2 linked regions of the Pseudosulfitobacter pseudonitzschiae genome follow. The protein of the gene in region 1 interacts with the protein of each later gene in a pairwise test. Links are inferred from orthologs where the notes say so. Each region holds a gene or a part of one and is shown on either strand. Other genes may lie near its edges. The genes, in order: SULPSESMR1_RS17065 and lepA.

Region 1 (3,242 bases):
ACCGTTCGACACCCAGAAATCCTTCGACCTCGTTTACCAGCGGGCGCATGGCCGCTGCGATGTCCAGATAGGCGTCGCGTTTGCCTTCCGCCGGTTCCACTTCGAATATAACTGCAATCATCCCGATACCTTTCTCAGCCAAGTTCTGTCTTCGCGCAGCAGAAATTTCCGCGATTGCGCAAAGGCATAGTTTTCCCGCCCCAGCGGGTCCGCCGCCAACCGTGCCCGATAGGCTTCGTACTCCGCCAGTGATTTCACATGATAGATGCCATAGGCCAGCGTCGATGACCCCTCGTGCGGGGCGAAATATCCCACCAGGTCAGCCCCGCAGCGCGGGATCACCTGCCCCCAGTTGCGCGCATATTGCGCAAAGGCGTCCGGTTGGGTCGGGTCGATCTGGTAACGGATCACACAGGTCAGCATAGTCAGTCTCCTTGTTGCTGTGTGGTGATACGCGATTGCCGGACGGGAATGCTTCGATTAACATCAAAGTATGAAAGAAGGCCCCGATTTTACACAGATCGCCATGTTGATGGGCGACCCCGCCCGCGCCAATATCCTGACGGCGCTGATGTCGGGCCGTGCGCTGACGGCATCGGAACTGGCCGCAGAAGCGGGCGTGACCGCTGCAACCGCATCTTCGCATCTGGCCAAGCTGGAACAGGGCGGTCTGCTGCTGCGCCGCAAACAGGGGCGACACCGCTATTTCGCGCTGGCCACCGAAGAGGTGGCCCACACCATCGAGGCAATGATGGGGCTGGCCGCCAATCACGGCCATTTGCGCACCCGTCAGGGGCCGAAAGACATCGAACTGCGCACCGCGCGCGTCTGCTATAACCACCTTGCAGGCGACACCGGCGTGCAGATGTTCCGCGCGCTTGCATCCAAGGGCCAGATCGCCCACGGCGCACAGGGGTTGGATCTGACCGCCAAAGGTGCAGAACTGATGCAAAGCCTTGGCCTTCCGCTCGACACACTTGCGCATTCCCGCGCGCCTATGTGCCGTGAATGCCTGGACTGGAGCGCGCGGCGCTCGCATTTGGCGGGTAAACTGGGCCGCGCTTTACTAAGTCATTTCGAGACATTGGGCTGGGTTGCGCGCGTTCCAGATACCCGCATCATCCGATTTTCATCCAAGGGCCGCGCCGCCTTTGATGCCACTTTTCCGATACTGGACTAAGCTTATGCCGCTTTATACCTATGACATCCTGCCCGACGGGACCGCGACGCCCACCACCGGCACGTCACCCACAGGTAAAAACGGCTATCGCTGGTTCCACTTCGATCTCAAGGACGCCGAACTGCCGAAGTGGGTCAATGCCCACCTTCATCCCATTCCTGCCGGTGCTTTGCTGCAAACCGAAACGCGGCCGCGTTGTGATGTGCATGACGGCGGGCTGATGTTGAACCTGCGCGGCGTCAATCTGAACGCTGACGGCCCCGCCGACCAGATGGTGGCCGTGCGCATGTGGGTGACCGATCAGACCGTGGTCACCGTCCGGATGCGCCGCGTGTTCGCCATAGAAGACCTGCGTCAAGAAATCGAAGCCGGTGCCGCCCCTGACAGCAGTGCCGCCTTTGTTGAAACGCTGGCCAGTCGCCTGACCGAGCGAATCCAAAGCACTGTGTTTGAACTGGCCGACCAAGTGGACGATCTGGAAGACGCCATTCACGACGATGACGACGCGCCGCTGCCCGAAAACCTTGCCAGCCTGCGCCGTACCGCGATCCGCTTGCGCCGGTATCTTGGGCCGCAGCGCGATGCGCTGATGGCACTTGCGGCCACCGACACACCTTTGGGCAACAACGCCCTGCACCGCCGCGAGCTGGCCAACCTTGCTATGCTGACTGTCGAAGAACTGGATTCGCTTCAGGGTCGTCTGACTGCAATCAACGACCACCACGCGGCACAAGCTGCCGCAGCGCAGAACCGCAACAGCTATATTCTAAGCATTGTCGCGGCGACATTTCTGCCGCTGGGGTTCATCACTGGTCTGTTCGGTGTCAATGTGGGCGGTATGCCCGGCGTGGACAGCCCCGCCGCCTTTGCGATTCTCTGCCTGTCGATGCTGGGCATCACTTTGATGACGTTTGTGGTCATGCGCTGGTTCAAGTGGATCTGACGCAGGCACTGTTCTGCCCGTATCCAAGCCAAGCCTGCCCATGATATGTTAAATTTTAGGCAACATTGCCCCGCGCTCTGTGCGCTTTTTTCAACAATACAAATTAGGACCAAGGCCGCACTTTAGGGAAAGAAACGGTTTGGATCGCGCATTGGCATCCAATATTTCCATTATATTTCATATTTCTACAGGATTTCACCCATTGGGAAACACTGCGTTCTCGCGTTTCCGTGCCTGCAACGAAGCCCCAATTACCCCAAGATTATCCCACCCTTGCCCCGATCTTGCCCTGATTGGGGGCGATACACCCCTTAGAAACGAATACCGAGAAAAGGGGACGGCATGGACCGCCTAACAGAAATGGAAGCTTTTGCCACGGTCGTGGATCAGGGCGGATTCACTGATGCGGCCAAGAAGATGGGCATCTCCAAATCAGCTGTCTCAAAGCACGTCTCCTCGCTGGAAGCGCGCCTTGGCGCACGGCTGCTGAACCGCACGACGCGGCGCGTGTCCCCAACCGAGATCGGTCTGGCCTACTACGACCGTGCGCGCCGTGTTCTGAACGACGCAGGCGAGGCCGACGCTTTGGTCACCTCGATGCAATCGGCGCCCTCCGGTCTGTTGCGGATCAGCGTTGCGACCGACTTTGGCGTCAACCACCTGTCACCGGCGCTGTCATCGTTTCTGGAAGATTTCCCCGACATCACCGTGAACATGGTGCTGAACAACCGTTATGTCGAACTGATCTCGGAAGGGTTCGACATGGCCGTGCGCATTGGTGAACTTGAAGACAGTACATTGCGCGCCCGCAAGCTGACGGAAACCACCAAACGCATGATCGCATCGCCTGCCTATTTCGAAAAATACGGCAAGCCCGAGAAAATCGACGATCTGAACAATCACAAGCTGCTGCATTATTCCAACCAGTCATCTGGCAATGTGTGGAAACTGACCGCCCCGTCAGGCGAAAAACGTCAGGTGCGCACCGCGGGCTGGTTGTCGGTCAACGACGGGCAATCGTTGTTGAACGCGGCCATCTCGGGGCTTGGAATCGCCTATTTGCCATCGTTCCTCTATTCGGATGCGATGGAAAAAGGTCTGGTCGAAGACGCCATGCCC
Region 2 (3,206 bases), 3.2 Mb from region 1 along the record:
GCCCGCATGATCCGCGCAAGCCTGAGCGATCCGCCCCGCAATGTGGCGATCTTTGCCGTAACCGCCGATGAATATTATCACGATCAATCCGTGGTCAGTAAACACGGGATGGACGGGTTCATAGTCAAGCCGATCACCGCCGGTGAATTGATGGGGCTGGTCGATCAATACTGCAGCGCCGCTTGAGCGTTGTGGGCTCGGGGCAGGCGTCATTCCAGCCCGACAGCGCGTATAATTCGGCACTATACTGCAATTATTCCGATGCAGGTCAAAGCGGCGCAATAAATCTTACGCATCGACGTGGCGCTACTCCGTGTGGAGCTGCCGTTTAAGGCGGCGTTCGATCCAGCGCCCGAATACACGCGCAAACAGAATTACCGTCCAGCCTGCGGTATTTCCCGAACCTGCTGGTCACAATTCAAAACTCTTCTGAATCCGGTATTTCCGCTCTGTTCATTCTCGCGAATACGCGGTTCAAACCCGCACCCCGTTTCTACCGAATACCGCCAGATATCCCGTTTTCAAATCACAGCCTGTTCCGAACGCCCCAAGACGCCCGACCGGATCACCCCGAAACGCTGCCGGAAATCGCGGGCCGATCCCGTCCGGCCCCCGCATCTGCCGTGGCCACCCGCAAACACGCAGCATCACAATGCGCCGCGCCCTTCATGCTCACTTGACCAACCCCCAAATCCCCTACATATCCCAACCATGACACCGCTTTCACATATCCGCAATTTTTCCATCGTCGCGCACATCGACCACGGGAAATCCACGCTCGCAGACCGTCTGATCCAGTCGACCCACACCGTGGCCGACCGCGACATGAAAGAGCAGATGCTTGACGCCATGGACATCGAGCGCGAGCGCGGTATCACCATCAAAGCGAACACCGTGCGCATCGACTATGTCGCCGACAACGGCGAGGCCTATGTGCTGAACCTGATCGACACCCCCGGCCACGTCGATTTCGCCTACGAGGTCTCCCGCTCCATGCGCGCGGTCGAAGGCTCGCTGCTGGTCGTCGACAGCACCCAGGGCGTCGAGGCGCAGACTCTGGCCAACGTCTATCAGGCCATCGACGCCGACCACGAAATCGTGCCCATCCTGAACAAGATCGACCTGCCCGCCGCCGACTGCGACCGCGTGGCCGAACAGATCGAAGACGTGATCGGCATCGACGCATCCGGCGCCATCCGCGTCTCGGCCAAAACCGGCATCGGCATCCACGAAACCCTCGAGGCGATCGTGCATCACCTGCCCGCGCCCAAAGGTGACGAAAACGCCGACCTCAAGGCGATGCTGGTCGACAGCTGGTACGACAGCTATCTTGGCGTGATCGTTCTGGTCCGCATCATCGACGGTCGCCTGAAAAAGGGCGAGCGGATCAAATTCCTGTCCAACGGCACCGTGCATCACGTCGACCGCATCGGCGTCTTCCGCCCCCAGATGCAGGTCATCGACAGCCTCGGCCCCGGCGAGATCGGCTTTCTGACCGCGTCCATCAAACAGGTCCGCGACACCCGCGTCGGTGACACCGTGACCCACGACAAGAAAACGGTGCAGGCACTGCCCGGCTTCAAGCCCGCGCAGCCGGTGGTCTTTTGTGGCCTTTTTCCCGTCGACTCCTCCGAATTCGAAGACCTGCGCGACGCCATCGACAAACTGGCGCTCAACGATGCCTCTTTCAGTTTCGAAATGGAAACCTCTGCCGCCCTTGGCTTCGGCTTCCGTTGCGGTTTTCTGGGCCTCCTCCATCTGGAAGTCATTCGCGACCGGATCGAACGCGAATATGACATCGAACTTATCACCACCGCACCGTCGGTGGTCTATCGCATCTTCATGCGCGACGGGTCGATGCAAGAACTGCACAACCCCGCCGACATGCCCGACCTCAGCGTGGTCGATCACCTGGAAGAGCCGCGGATCAAGGCGACCATCCTTGTCCCCGACGACTACCTCGGGGACGTGCTGAAACTCTGTCAGGACCGTCGTGGCGTTCAACTTGACCTGACCTATGCCGGCAGCCGCGCGATGGTCGTCTACGACCTGCCGCTGAACGAGGTTGTCTTCGACTTTTACGACCGCCTGAAATCGGTGACCAAGGGCTATGCGTCCTTTGACTACCAGATGACAGGTTACCAAACCGATAACCTTGTGAAGATGTCGGTGCTGGTCAACGATGAACCCGTCGACGCCCTGTCGATGATGGTCCACCGCGACCGCGCCGAAACCCGTGGTCGCGCCATGGTTGAAAAACTCAAGGATCTGATCCCGCGCCATATGTTCAAGATCCCGATTCAGGCGGCCATCGGCGGCAAGGTCATCGCCCGCGAGACCCTGTCCGCCATGCGCAAGGACGTCACGGCCAAATGCTACGGCGGCGACGCCACGCGCAAACGCAAGCTGCTGGACAAGCAGAAGGCGGGCAAGAAAAAGATGCGCCAGTTTGGTAAGGTGGATATTCCACAGGAGGCCTTTATCAGCGCACTGAAAATGGATTCTTAATCCATTTTCGACGCTGATAAAGGCCGGTGGGGTAAGAGTCCCGCGCAGCGGGGCGCGACCCCACACGGTTGTGTGGTGTGGCAGTACCCAAAACACCAAAGGTTTGTCATTATTAATGGGCATTACAGCAGACACATAGATACATCTTTGGTCGCCCTTTTCCGACTAATTCTTCAAGGCTGGTTCGATTTCGACTTCGCCCTTGAGTTGTTTACCAAATTAGACAATTCTTAGACCTCAATGTGGAGATAGATTGTGTCGGAAAAAATTGAATTAATTGTATCGCTAACAGGTGGGCAGAGTGATGGGCATGACGTGCCTGCGTTCACAGCGCTTGATAGTGCGCACGCTGTTTCGCAAGCGTTGATGATGATTGTGAATTTTGCTCAAACTGGTGAGATTAGACGAAGAAACTTTAAAGACCTTGATACGGTCCTAAACCTAAAAGTAACTCGGCCGGGGTCGTATGAATTTGTTTTTGAGTTCTCTCAATTTGCTCCCTATTTGATTGAAGCATACGGTAGTGGGCTTGCGAACGCGTCTTGGAAGCTGGTCGAGACTGTTTTCAATCGTGCTACCGGTCTTCTCGGGGCCAATGAAATTGAAGAGGCTGAAAGTGATGGCCGAATTAATGCCGGTGACCTAGGTGCTTTGATACAAGCCGTTGAACCTTCGGTCCGAAGGTCTCACTCTGTTGT

The links.
Region 2: the proteins of SULPSESMR1_RS17065 (region 1) and lepA interact in binary tests that used the Escherichia coli proteins (3 or more experiments, as listed by UniProt). The link is inferred for Pseudosulfitobacter pseudonitzschiae from one-to-one orthologs.

What each region holds. Positions count from the first base shown.
Region 1 is NZ_CP022415.1:3,471,087-3,474,328, reverse strand. What follows is about bases 158-3,153. They hold SULPSESMR1_RS17065 (zinc transporter ZntB), read left to right. Parts: upstream 158-1,184; coding sequence 1,185-2,123; downstream 2,124-3,153. Other genes in these bases: SULPSESMR1_RS17060 (LysR family transcriptional regulator), read left to right, coding at 2,466-3,153; SULPSESMR1_RS17070 (ArsR/SmtB family transcription factor), read left to right, coding at 494-1,180; SULPSESMR1_RS17075 (NIPSNAP family protein), read right to left, coding at 158-423. Also shown: SULPSESMR1_RS17080 (antibiotic biosynthesis monooxygenase family protein), read right to left, coding at 1-121; more of SULPSESMR1_RS17075, read right to left, coding at 118-157; more of SULPSESMR1_RS17060, read left to right, coding at 3,154-3,242. UniProt on the Escherichia coli protein: Zinc transporter. Acts as a Zn(2+):proton symporter, which likely mediates zinc ion uptake. Purified ZntB reconstituted in liposomes also binds and transports Cd(2+), Ni(2+) and Co(2+).
Region 2 is NZ_CP022415.1:254,226-257,431, forward strand. What follows is about bases 150-3,109. They hold lepA (translation elongation factor 4), read left to right. Parts: upstream 150-711; coding sequence 712-2,508; downstream 2,509-3,109. Other genes in these bases: SULPSESMR1_RS01170 (response regulator), read left to right, coding at 150-186; SULPSESMR1_RS01180 (hypothetical protein), read left to right, coding at 2,764-3,109. Also shown: more of SULPSESMR1_RS01170, read left to right, coding at 1-149; more of SULPSESMR1_RS01180, read left to right, coding at 3,110-3,206. UniProt on the Escherichia coli protein: Required for accurate and efficient protein synthesis under certain stress conditions. May act as a fidelity factor of the translation reaction, by catalyzing a one-codon backward translocation of tRNAs on improperly translocated ribosomes.